2 linked regions of the Pseudonocardia sp. HH130630-07 genome follow. The protein of the gene in region 1 interacts with the protein of each later gene in a pairwise test. Links are inferred from orthologs where the notes say so. Each region holds a gene or a part of one and is shown on either strand. Other genes may lie near its edges.

What was found. The genes of interacting proteins can lie anywhere in the genome.
Region 2: the proteins of aceE (region 1) and nth interact in binary tests that used the Escherichia coli proteins (3 or more experiments, as listed by UniProt). The link is inferred for Pseudonocardia sp. HH130630-07 from one-to-one orthologs.

What each region holds. Positions count from the first base shown.
Region 1 is NZ_CP013854.1:4,566,953-4,573,347, reverse strand. The notes cover bases 1,419-4,788. They hold aceE (pyruvate dehydrogenase (acetyl-transferring), homodimeric type), read left to right. Parts: upstream 1,419-1,798; coding sequence 1,799-4,588; downstream 4,589-4,788. In the rest of the region: AFB00_RS21670 (peroxiredoxin), read right to left, coding at 484-939; AFB00_RS21665 (DUF3052 domain-containing protein), read right to left, coding at 945-1,376; AFB00_RS21655 (cold-shock protein), read left to right, coding at 4,846-5,049; AFB00_RS21650 (pirin family protein), read right to left, coding at 5,157-5,915; AFB00_RS21645 (PucR family transcriptional regulator), read left to right, coding at 5,925-6,395. UniProt on the Escherichia coli protein: Component of the pyruvate dehydrogenase (PDH) complex, that catalyzes the overall conversion of pyruvate to acetyl-CoA and CO(2).
Region 2 is NZ_CP013854.1:2,463,413-2,467,678, forward strand. The notes cover bases 1,513-4,266. They hold nth (endonuclease III), read right to left. Parts: upstream 3,413-4,266; coding sequence 2,612-3,412; downstream 1,513-2,611. Other genes in these bases: AFB00_RS11955 (NUDIX hydrolase), read right to left, coding at 1,513-1,965; AFB00_RS11960 (TlpA family protein disulfide reductase), read right to left, coding at 1,962-2,615; AFB00_RS11970 (hypothetical protein), read left to right, coding at 3,699-3,947; AFB00_RS11975 (Crp/Fnr family transcriptional regulator), read left to right, coding at 4,119-4,266. In the rest of the region: AFB00_RS11950 (MarP family serine protease), read right to left, coding at 1-1,192; more of AFB00_RS11955, read right to left, coding at 1,195-1,512. UniProt on the Escherichia coli protein: DNA repair enzyme that has both DNA N-glycosylase activity and AP-lyase activity. The DNA N-glycosylase activity releases various damaged pyrimidines from DNA by cleaving the N-glycosidic bond, leaving an AP (apurinic/apyrimidinic) site.

The sequences.
Region 1 (6,395 bases):
GATGATCGTGGAGTCCACGCTGACCGCCCACCCGAGCACCTCGGCGGCGTCGGCCTCGACCAGAAGAGCAGCCAGGATGTGGTCCCAGGTGCCGTCGCCGCTGTAGCGGCGGTGCCGCTTCCACAACGTCTGCCACGGCCCGAACTCGGCTGGGACGTCGCGCCAGGGAAGCCCGCACCGATACCGGTAGATGATCCCCTCGATCACCCGGCGGTCATCGCGGAACGGGCGCCCGCGACGACCCTCGGAGGAGGGCAACAGCGGCGCCAGACGGGCCCACTGGACATCAGTCAGGACAGCGGTACGCGGCACCGATCAAGCATCGCGCACCCCGCTCCGCCTATCTGGGAGACACGCCCTAGGCGACGTCAGGGTGGGCGCGGCAGGGTTCGAACCTGCGACCGCTCGGGTGTAAACCGAGTGCTCTCCCGCTGAGCTACGCGCCCGAGAACCCGGGCCGGAGCCCGGGCCCGTCGAAAGGTGTCACAGAGCGTCGATCGCCCGGCGCCATCCGTCCTGGTCCCGCGGCTCCCCGGGGCTGTTCACCTCGGCGAACGACACGATCCCGTCCGGCCGGACCAGGAACGTGCCGCGCACGGCCATCCCCTTCGCCGGCTCGAGGACCCCGTACGCCGACGCCACCTCACCGTGCGGCCAGAAGTCCGACAGCAACGGGAACGTGTACCCCGAGGCCTCGGCCCAGGCACCCAACGAGTACGTCGGATCGCACGAGATCGCCAGGACCTGGGTCGAGGAGTTCTGGAACCCGTCGATCGACTCCTGGACCGCGGTGAGCTCGCCACCGCAGAGCCCGGAGAACGCGAACGGGTAGAACACGAGCAGGGCGCTGCGCCCCGACCCGAGTACGGACTCCAGGGTGACCTCGGACCGGTTCTGGTCGGGCAGGGCGAAGGTCGGGGCCGTGGCACCGACGGTCACGGCGTTCAGCGCTTGCCCTTTCCCTGCTTCGGCGGGACGAGCTTCGACCCGACCCAGTCGTCACCGATCGTCGCGTTCGACGTCTGTGACAGGCCGGCGGTCGGTGCCGCCTCCGCGATCTCGGACGGCTGGAGGTGCCCGTCCCTGCCGGTCTTCGGGGTCAGTACCCAGACCACGCCGTCGTCGGCGAGTGGGGTACGGGCGTCGACCAGGGTGTCGACCAGGTCTCCGTCGCCATCGCGGAACCACAGGAGGACGACGTCGATGACCTCCTGGGCGTCCTCGTCCAGCAGTTCCTCACCGATCGTGTCCTCGACGGCCTGTCTGACCTGGTCGTCGACGTCGGTGTCGTATCCCAGCTCCTGGACGATCATGCCCGACTCGACGCCGAGCTTCCCCGCGATGTCGGACGCACCGGCATCAGCCGCGGTCACCACTCGTTCCCCTTTCACGCTGCTCACGCAGTCCATCGTCTTCGGTTCCGCGGGCAGGCGCCACCCCTCACGCGAAATCGGATGCGGCATCCGAACACGCGGGCGTCACCGTGCGCAAGCGCCCGCACCCGTCGGCGCCACCACCGGGCGGGAGAACCAGGTCACCCCACCGTCCGTTCACTTACGTCCGAGTAGTACCTATCCTCGCCGGAACGCCCCGTTACCGATCGTCCCTCGTCGACGCGAGTTTCGGGCCCACGCCGGAACGGGCACCATGGACGCCAGGGTCCGCCACGTCCGCTCGATCCGGCTGGCAGCACCGCGTCCTGCGCCCCGCCGATCCGGGGGCTCCGGCCGCACACCAGAACGTGAGGACGACAGGGCCGGGTACTCCGGCCACCGACTTGACCAGGCAGGGAGAACCCTTGACCGCGCAGAGCAGCAGGGCCGGTAGCGACAGCGGGGAGCCGCGTCGTGTCAACGTCATCCGGGGCGGGCTGGCCTCCCACCTGCCGGACATCGACCCGGAGGAGACCGCCGAGTGGCTGGAGTCCTTCGACGCGGTCCTCGACAACGCCGGCCAGCAGCGCGCCCGCTACCTGATGCTGACGATGCTGCAGCGCGCCCGTGAGAAGCACGTCGGTGTGCCGTCGCTCACCACCACCGACTACGTCAACACGATCCCGACCGACCAGGAGCCCTGGTTCCCGGGTGACGAGGACGTCGAGCGGACCTACCGGCGCTGGCTGCGCTGGAACGCGGCGATGACCGTGCACCGCGCGCAGCGGCCGGGCATCGGTGTCGGCGGGCACATCTCGTCCTACGCCTCGTCGGCGACGCTCTACGAGGTCGGGTTCAACCACTTCTTCCGTGGCAAGGACCACCCGGGTGGTGGTGACCAGATCTACATCCAGGGGCACGCCTCCCCCGGCATCTACGCCCGCGCGTTCCTCGAGGGCCGGCTGTCGGAGGACCGTCTCGACGGCTTCCGCCAGGAACTGAGCCACGCCGGTCCGGGCGGCGGGCTGCCGTCCTACCCGCACCCGCGCCTCATGCCGGACTTCTGGGAGTTCCCCACGGTCTCGATGGGCATCGGCCCGATGAACGCGATCATGCAGGCCCGGTTCAACCGGTACCTGGGCGACCGCGGCTTCTCCGACACCCGTGACCAGCACGTCTGGGCGTTCCTCGGCGACGGCGAGATGGACGAGCCGGAGTCCCGCGGCATGATCCACGTCGCGGCGAACGAGGGCCTCGACAACCTCACGTTCGTCGTGAACTGCAACCTGCAGCGGCTCGACGGGCCGGTCCGCGGCAACGGCAAGATCATCCAGGAGCTGGAGGCGTTCTTCCGGGGCGCCGGCTGGAACGTGATCAAGGTCGTGTGGGGCCGCGAGTGGGACTCGCTGCTGCACGGCGACCGCGACGGCGCCCTGATCAACCTGATGAACAGCACGCCGGACGGCGACTACCAGACCTACAAGGCCAACGACGGCGCGTACGTCCGCGACCACTTCTTCGGCCGCGACCCGCGGACCAAGTCCCTCGTCGAGCCGATGAGCGACGCCGAGATCTGGAACCTCAAGCGCGGCGGCCACGACTACCGCAAGGTGCACGCCGCCTACGCCGCGGCGACCGCGCACCACGGCCAGCCGACCGTCATCCTGGCCAAGACCATCAAGGGCTACGGCCTGGGCACGCACTTCGCGGGCCGCAACGCCACCCACCAGATGAAGAAGCTGACGCTCGACGACCTCAAGCAGTTCCGCGACGAGCAGCGCATCCCGATCAGCGACAAGCAGCTCGAGGCCGACCCGTACCTGCCGCCGTACTACCACCCCGGCGAGAACGACGAGGCGATCCGCTACCTGCGGGACCGCCGCCGTCAGCTCGGCGGGGCGCTGCCGTCGCGCCGGACCACGAGCAAGGCGCTGGTGCTGCCCGGCGACAAGGTCTACGACGTCGCCAAGAAGGGCTCGGGCAAGCAGGAGGTCGCCACGACGATGGCGTTCGTCCGGCTGCTCCGCGAGCTGATCAAGGACAAGGAGATCGGCGGCCGGTTCGTGCCGATCATCCCGGACGAGGCCCGGACCTTCGGCATGGACTCGATGTTCCCGAGCCAGAAGATCTACAACCCGAACGGGCAGAACTACACCTCGGTCGACGCCGACCTGATGCTCGCCTACAAGGAGTCCGAGCAGGGCCAGATCCTGCACGAGGGCATCAACGAGGCCGGGTCGGTCGGGTCGTTCACCGCGGCGGGCACGTCGTACGCCACGCACGACGAGCCGATGATCCCGGTCTACGTCTTCTACTCGATGTTCGGCTTCCAGCGGACCGGCGACTCGATCTGGGCCGCCTCGGACCAGATGGCCCGCGGCTTCCTGGTCGGCGCCACCGCCGGGCGCACCACGCTGACCGGCGAGGGGCTGCAGCACAACGACGGCCACTCGCTGCTGCTGGCCGCGACCAACCCGGCGATCGTCGCCTACGACCCGGCGTTCTCCTACGAGATCGCGCACATCATGCAGGACGGCCTGCGCCGGATGGTCGGTGAGGACGCCGAGAACGTCATCTACTACCTGACCGTCTACAACGAGCCCTACGTCCACCCGAAGGAGCCCGAGGGCGTCGACACCGACGGCATCCTGCGCGGCCTGCACCGCATCGAGCAGGCTCCGGAGGGCAACGGTCCGGTCGTGCGGCTGCTGTCGTCGGGTGTCTCGGTGCCGTGGGCGCTGCAGGCCCGGCAGATGCTGGCCGACGAGTGGGACGTCCGGGCCGAGGTCTGGTCGGTCACCTCGTGGGGCGAGCTGCGCCGCGACGGCGTCGACGCCGAGCACACGAACCTGCTCAAGCCGGGTGAGACTCCGGTCGTCCCGTACGTGACGACGAAGCTGGGCGAGGGCGAGCACGCCGACGCGCCGGTCGTCGCCGTCTCGGACTGGATGCGGGCCGTGCCGGACCAGATCCGCCAGTGGTCCCCGGCGCCGTTCCTGTCGCTGGGCACCGACGGGTTCGGGCTGTCCGACACCCGCCCGGCGGTGCGGCGGCACTTCGCCGTCGACGCCGAGTCCATCGTGGTCGGCGCGCTGACCGCGCTGGCCGGGCAGGGCCAGGTCAAGAGCGAGACCGCGGCCGAGGCCGCGGCCGGCTACAAGATCGACGACCCGCGGGCCGCAGGTCCGCAGATCGGCGACGGCGGAGCCGCCTGAGCCACCCCGTACGTGCCACGGCCCGCCGTCCCGCCCGGGGCGGCGGGCCGTGGCACGTCCCGGCATGTCTCGGTATGTCTCGCCTCGGTTTCGACCCTCCCCGAGCGGCGCAGATCACGATACGCTCCGGTCGACGGCGGCCGTGGCGATCACTCGTCGGTGCGACTCGCCGTCGCGACCAGCGCGTGGACCGTGTGCGCGGCTGGCCGGCGGTCCCGCCGACGAGGTGTCGCGGGCCGATGAGCGAGGGAGCAGGTATGGCAGAGGGCACCGTCAAGTGGTTCAACGGCGAGAAGGGCTACGGCTTCCTCGCTCCCGACGGTGGTGGTGCGGACGTGTTCGTGCACTACTCGGCGATCCAGACGAGCGGCTACAAGTCGCTCGACGAGGGCCAGCGCGTGGCGTTCGACATCGAGCAGGGTCAGAAGGGCCCGCAGGCCAGCGGCGTCACCCCGCTGTAGGCGCTGCACTCCGGTCCTCTTCGTTGCACTCATGGAGCTTCAGCCTCGCCATACGAGGCTGAAGCTCCATGAGTGCGAAGAGGCGAGGGCGAGGGGCCGAGGAGCGGTCAGGTGCGGCCGAGGGCGGTGTGCATCTCCCACAGGAGGATCTCCGCACCCTGCGGGCCTGCGGTGCAGCGGCGGCCGCCGTCGCCGACCACGCGCAGGGCGTCGCCGGTGTCCAGGCCGGGGGCCGCCTCGACATCGAGCGTGCCGCGGGCGGCGAAGGCGTGCACGTACGGGGCCGCGGGCAGATCGATCGTGTCCCCCGGTGCCAGTCGCGCGATCGTCAGCGCCGCGTCGGACTGCCGCAGCGGCAGTAGCCGCTCGTCCCGGTGCCGGGCCAGCCCGGACGCCAGGACGACCGCGCCGGGTCCGGCCGGCGCGTCCCGCAGCTCGTACTCGGGAGCTCCGCCCGGGGCGTCGGGCACCACCCACATCTGCACGAACCGCACCCCGGCGGCCGCGGTGGCGTGCTCGGAGTGCCGCACGCCCGACCCGGCACCGAGGCGCTGCACCGTGCCCGGCCCGACCCGCTCGACCCGGCCGCTGCCGGAGTCGCGGTGCTCCAGCTCCCCCTCCAGCACCCAGGTGAGGATCTCGGTGTCGCGGTGCGGGTGCTCGTCGTAGCCGAGCCCGGCCGACACCCGGTCCTCGTTGTGCAGCAGGAGCAGCCCGAAATGGGTGTTGGCGGGGTCGTAGTGCGCGCCCGCGGAGAAGCTGTGCCGGGAGTCGAGCCACCCGGTCGCGGTGCGGAACCGGTCCTGCGCCCGCTGCACCGTGACCCGGGAGCCGGGACGGGAGTGGCTGTCGGAGTCGTCGGACATCGTCGTGCCATGCTGCCCCATGTGCACCGGCACCCGGTAGCGGACTCGACGCTGCGCCGCCTCGAACTCGCCTCCGCACCGCTGGCCGGTGCGTGCCTGGCGGAGATGGAGCGGCGCCGTCCGTGGTTCGCCCGGTTGCCCGCCGACCAGCGCTCCGGGGTCGCCCTGGTCACCCAGACCGGGGTGGCGAACTTCGTGTCCTGGCTGCGCGAGCCGGAACGCACCACCCCGCTCACCGCGGAGGCGTTCCGGATCGCTCCCCGGGACCTGGCCCGCCGGATCAGCCTGCGCCAGACCGTCGAGCTGGTGCGGATCGCCGCCGACGTCTTCGAGGAGCACCTGCCCCCGCTCGCCGTGGACGCCACCGAACGGCACGAGCTGACCGAGGCCGTGCTGCGGTTCGGCCGGGAGATCGCGTTCGCCGCCGCGACCGTCTACGCCGGGGCCGCCGAGTCCCGCGGGGCCTGGGACGCCCGGCTG
Region 2 (4,266 bases), 2.1 Mb from region 1 along the record:
CGCACTCCCCCGTGCCGACCGAGGACGCCGACTCGTCGGCCGCGGCGTTCAGCGCCGCGGCGGCCTGCTCCGCGGTCAGCACGAAACCGGTCTCGGTGTCGTCGAGGGCCGCACCGAAGACGACGCCGACCACGCGGCCGTCCGGGGTGATCATCGGCCCGCCGGAGTTCCCGGAACGGACCACGGCGCGCACGGTGTAGACGTCGCGCACGACGCTGCCCTGCTCGTAGATGTCCGGCCCGCGCAGCCGGATCCGCTCCCGGACCTTGCCCGGCGTGACGGTGTACGGGCCGTCCAGCGGGTAGCCGAGGATGATCACGTCGTCCCCGACGCCGGTCGGCTCCGGGCTGAACTGCAGCGGCTCCTCCTCCAGCGCCGGCACGTCCAGGACGGCCACGTCGACCTGCGGGTCGTAGTAGACGACCTCGGCGTCGAGCTGGCGGGTACGGCCGCGCGAGGTGGTGACCTCCACGCTCGTGCTCGACGTGCCGGCGACGACGTGGGCGTTGGTCATGACCCGCTGCGGCGCGACGACGAAGCCGGTCCCCTCCAGCGCACGGCGGCAGGCCGTGGCCCGGCCGCGCACCTTGAGCACCCGGTCGCGGACCTCGTTGACCACCGGGTTCTGCACCAGACCGGCGTCCGGCGGGCCGATCGCGGCGACCGGGGTGCGCGAGAACGGGCTCACGACGTCGGGGAACCCGGAGTCGTCCAGGATCTGGCGCAGCTCGGCCGGCAGCTGGCGGGCGGCGTCCGGCATCGCGCCGTCGACGGCGGCCAGCACCCGGGAGTCGCGCAGCCCGCTGGTGAGCGTCGCGAAGCTGGTGGACGACAGCGGCAGCGCGATCAGCCAGGCCGCGATCACCACGGCGACCGCCTGGACCCCGGCCCCGAGCGTGGAGTCGACCTTGAGCGTGCCCTCGCCGCGGATCCGGTCCCGGATGTGCCGGCCGAGGTAGACCCCGGTGGCCTCGCCGAGCGCGACGAGCAGCACCACCGCCCCGATCCCGAGCAGCACCTTCGCCTGCTGGGACTCCACCTGGGCGGCCAGCAGCGGCGCGAGCCGCAGCCCCAGGATGGCCCCGGTCAGCACCCCGAGGAAGGAGAGCAGAGCGACCGCCACCCCGTGCCGCCATCCGGACGCCGCCGCCAGCAGCGCCAGGAGGACGACGACCACGTCGACCCAGCTGATGCTCACCGGCCCACCTCGTCACGACGATCGACGGGGTCGGTCACGCGTTCTCCTCGCAGTTCGTCCGGGCACGGCTCCCCGTGCCCGGGCCGGGCGCTCGCCGCCCATGCCTCGTCGAGTCCCTCGACCCGTTCCTCGTCCCACGGACGTTCCCAGCCGGCCCGCCGGAGCAGGGCGGACAGCAGGCCCCCGGTGAATCCCCAGACCAGCAGCCCCGACGTGCGGAACGCGGGGCCGACGTACCCGCGCGGCCCGCGGACCGAGATCCGGTTCGCCGGGTCGGCCAGCTCGGCCACCGGGACCCGCAGCACCCTGGCCACCTCGGCCGGGTCCACGACGTCCACCGGAACGGGGCGGGCCCAGTGCGCGAGTACCGGGGTCACCAGCGCGCCGGTCGGCGGGACGAGGAGTTCGGGCAGCAGGCACAGCGGCACCACGCCCGCCGGGTCGAGCCCGGTCTCCTCGCGGGCCTCGCGCACCGCGGCGTCGACGGGCCCGGTGTCCCCGGGGTCCACCCGGCCGCCGGGGAAGGCCACCTGGCCGGCGTGCGACCGCAGGGTCGCGGCCCGTTCGGTGAGCAGCACGTCCGGGCCGCGGTCGCCGTCGGCGAACAGCATCAGGACGGCGGCCCGCCGCCCGTCGCCGCGGCCGGCCGCCGGATCGCGCCGGCTGCCGAACCAGGCCGCGTCGAGCCCGCGGACCCCCTCGACCAGCGGGACCAGCGAGGGCGGTGCGGCCCCCGGGTCCGGCTCCGGCACGGCGCGGCCGGTCACCGCAGGCGCTCCACCGCGGCCGCCACCTCGTCGGCGGTACGGAACGGGATCGGCGGATCGACCGTGGCCGGCGTGCCGTCGGCCCGGACGACGGAGGTGAACGGCAGCACCGGCGGCGCGTCGAGGGCCGCCCGCAGCTCGCCGCGCGGGTCGGTCACGGCCGGCAGCCGGATCCCCAGCCGCTGCACCAGGCGCAGCGCCGCGACCGGGTCGTCCTGGACGTCGACGGTCAGTACCGGGACCGAGCCGGGGCGCGCGGCGTACTCGGCGAGCGCCGGGAGCTCCTCGCGGCACGGCACGCACCAGGAGGCCCAGAAGTTGACCAGCACCGGACGCCCGGCGACCGCGGCGCCGACGTCGATCGACCCGTCCGCGCCCAGGCACGGGACGGTGATCCCGGCCAGCGGCCCGGCCGCGGGCGCGCCGGTCGGGGCCGGGCAGGGCTGCAGGCGGGCCCCGGAGCGGGCGACGGCGAGCGCGGCGGGATCGGCGGTGGCCGGGTCGGACTCCTGCCGGGCCGCGGCGGGCGGCGCGCCCTGGGCCGAGGGGCCGGAGGGTGCGGGCCAGAGCGCCCACACCGCGACGGCGACGAGCACGACGACGACCACGGTCGAGACGATCTCGGACCGGGTGGCGCCGCTCCGGCTCACCGGCCGCCCTCGTCGATTCCGGCCAGCGCCAGGAGGTGGTCCCGCTCCGGGCCCTTGACCAGGGCCGCAGCCTCGGCGGGCTCGGTCGGACCGAGCCCGAAGGACGGGCAGTCCGCCGCCAGGAGGCAGACCCCGCAGGCCGGCTTGCGGGAGTGGCAGACGCGCCGGCCGTGGAAGATCACGTGGTGGGAGATGATCGTCTGGTCCCGGCGCGGGACGAGCGCGGCCACGGCGTGCTCGACCTTCACCGGGTCCTCCTCGGTGGTCCAGCCCCACCGGCGGACCAGGCGCCCGAAGTGGGTGTCGACCGTGATGCCGGGGACGTCGAACGCGTTGCCCAGGATGACGTTCGCGGTCTTCCGCCCGATGCCGGGCAGACGCACCAGGTCCTCGAGGTTCGCGGGCAGCTCGCCACCGTGCCGCTCGACGACCGCGGCCCCCAGACCCGCCAGCGAGTTCGCCTTGTTGCGGTAGAAGCCGGTGGACCGGATCAGCTCCTCCAGCTCGGTCCGCTCGGCGGCCGCGTAGTCCGCCGCCGTGGGGTACCGGGCGAAGAGCGCCGGGGTGACCTGGTTGACCCGCTCGTCGGTGCACTGGGCGGACAGGATGGTGGCCACCGCGAGGTCCAGCGGCGTGGTGAAGTCCAGTTCGCAGTGCGCGTGCGGGTAACACTCGGCCAGCGCGCGCAGGATCCGGTTGACCCGCCGCGATCGCCCGATCGGGTTCTCCCCGGCGGTGATCCGCGCGGCGAGACCGGCCGCGGCGCGCCGGGTGGGCCGCCGGACGGAAGTGCTCACGTCACCGAGCGTACGGGTGGCCCCCGACAGCCGTGTCACCGTGTGGCGCGCCCCGGCCACCCCTCGCGTACTCATGGAGCTTCGGCCCGGCCACACGAGGCCGAAGCTCCATGAGTGCACCGGTGGCGGGGGCGCTGCGGCCGGATCGGGGCTGCGTCGAGCGGCCGTCCGGCGGCGCCGAACGCCGCCGGACGGAGCAGACGATCACGAAACGATCACGAAACACCCGGATCGGTTACCCCCGGAGGGTGCGGGTGCGAACCCGTAGGAGAGGATCGGAGGTGCCATGACTGCCTGGTTGAGCGTCCTCGTTCCGCTTCTCGTGATGTTCTTCGCGCTCGGCATGGAGCGTGTGGAGTCCCGCCTGCGGGAGTCCACGGTGCGCCAGGACGAGCTCGACGAGATGCTCGAGCAGCCCCGACCGGACGAGGTGCGTGCCCTGTTCCGCTCCGGCAGCAGCCGGGCACTGGAGCTGTTCCGGTTGCGGAACCGGCGGCGCAGGACCACCCGGCGTAGTCAGGTTCCGTCGGCCTGACCCGGTTGACGCGATCGAATCGGGGCTCCACGAGAGCGTCCGAAGAACGAAACAGGCCCGATCGGACGAGCGCCGATCGGGCCAGTGGTGCGCACGTGTGTGGCGAAGGCCTCTACACTGGCGCGCCGACGACCCGCCGTGACGATCACGGCCGGTGAACGAGGAGTTGCAGTGGACGAGGTTCTGATCCGGGCCGGGATCTTCCAGGGTGTGGAGCCCCAGGCCGCCGAGGCGCTGGCCGAGGCGCTGGAGACGGTCGAGTTCTCCCGTGGGCAGGTCATCTTCTCCGAGGGCGAGCCCGGTGACCGCCTCTACATCG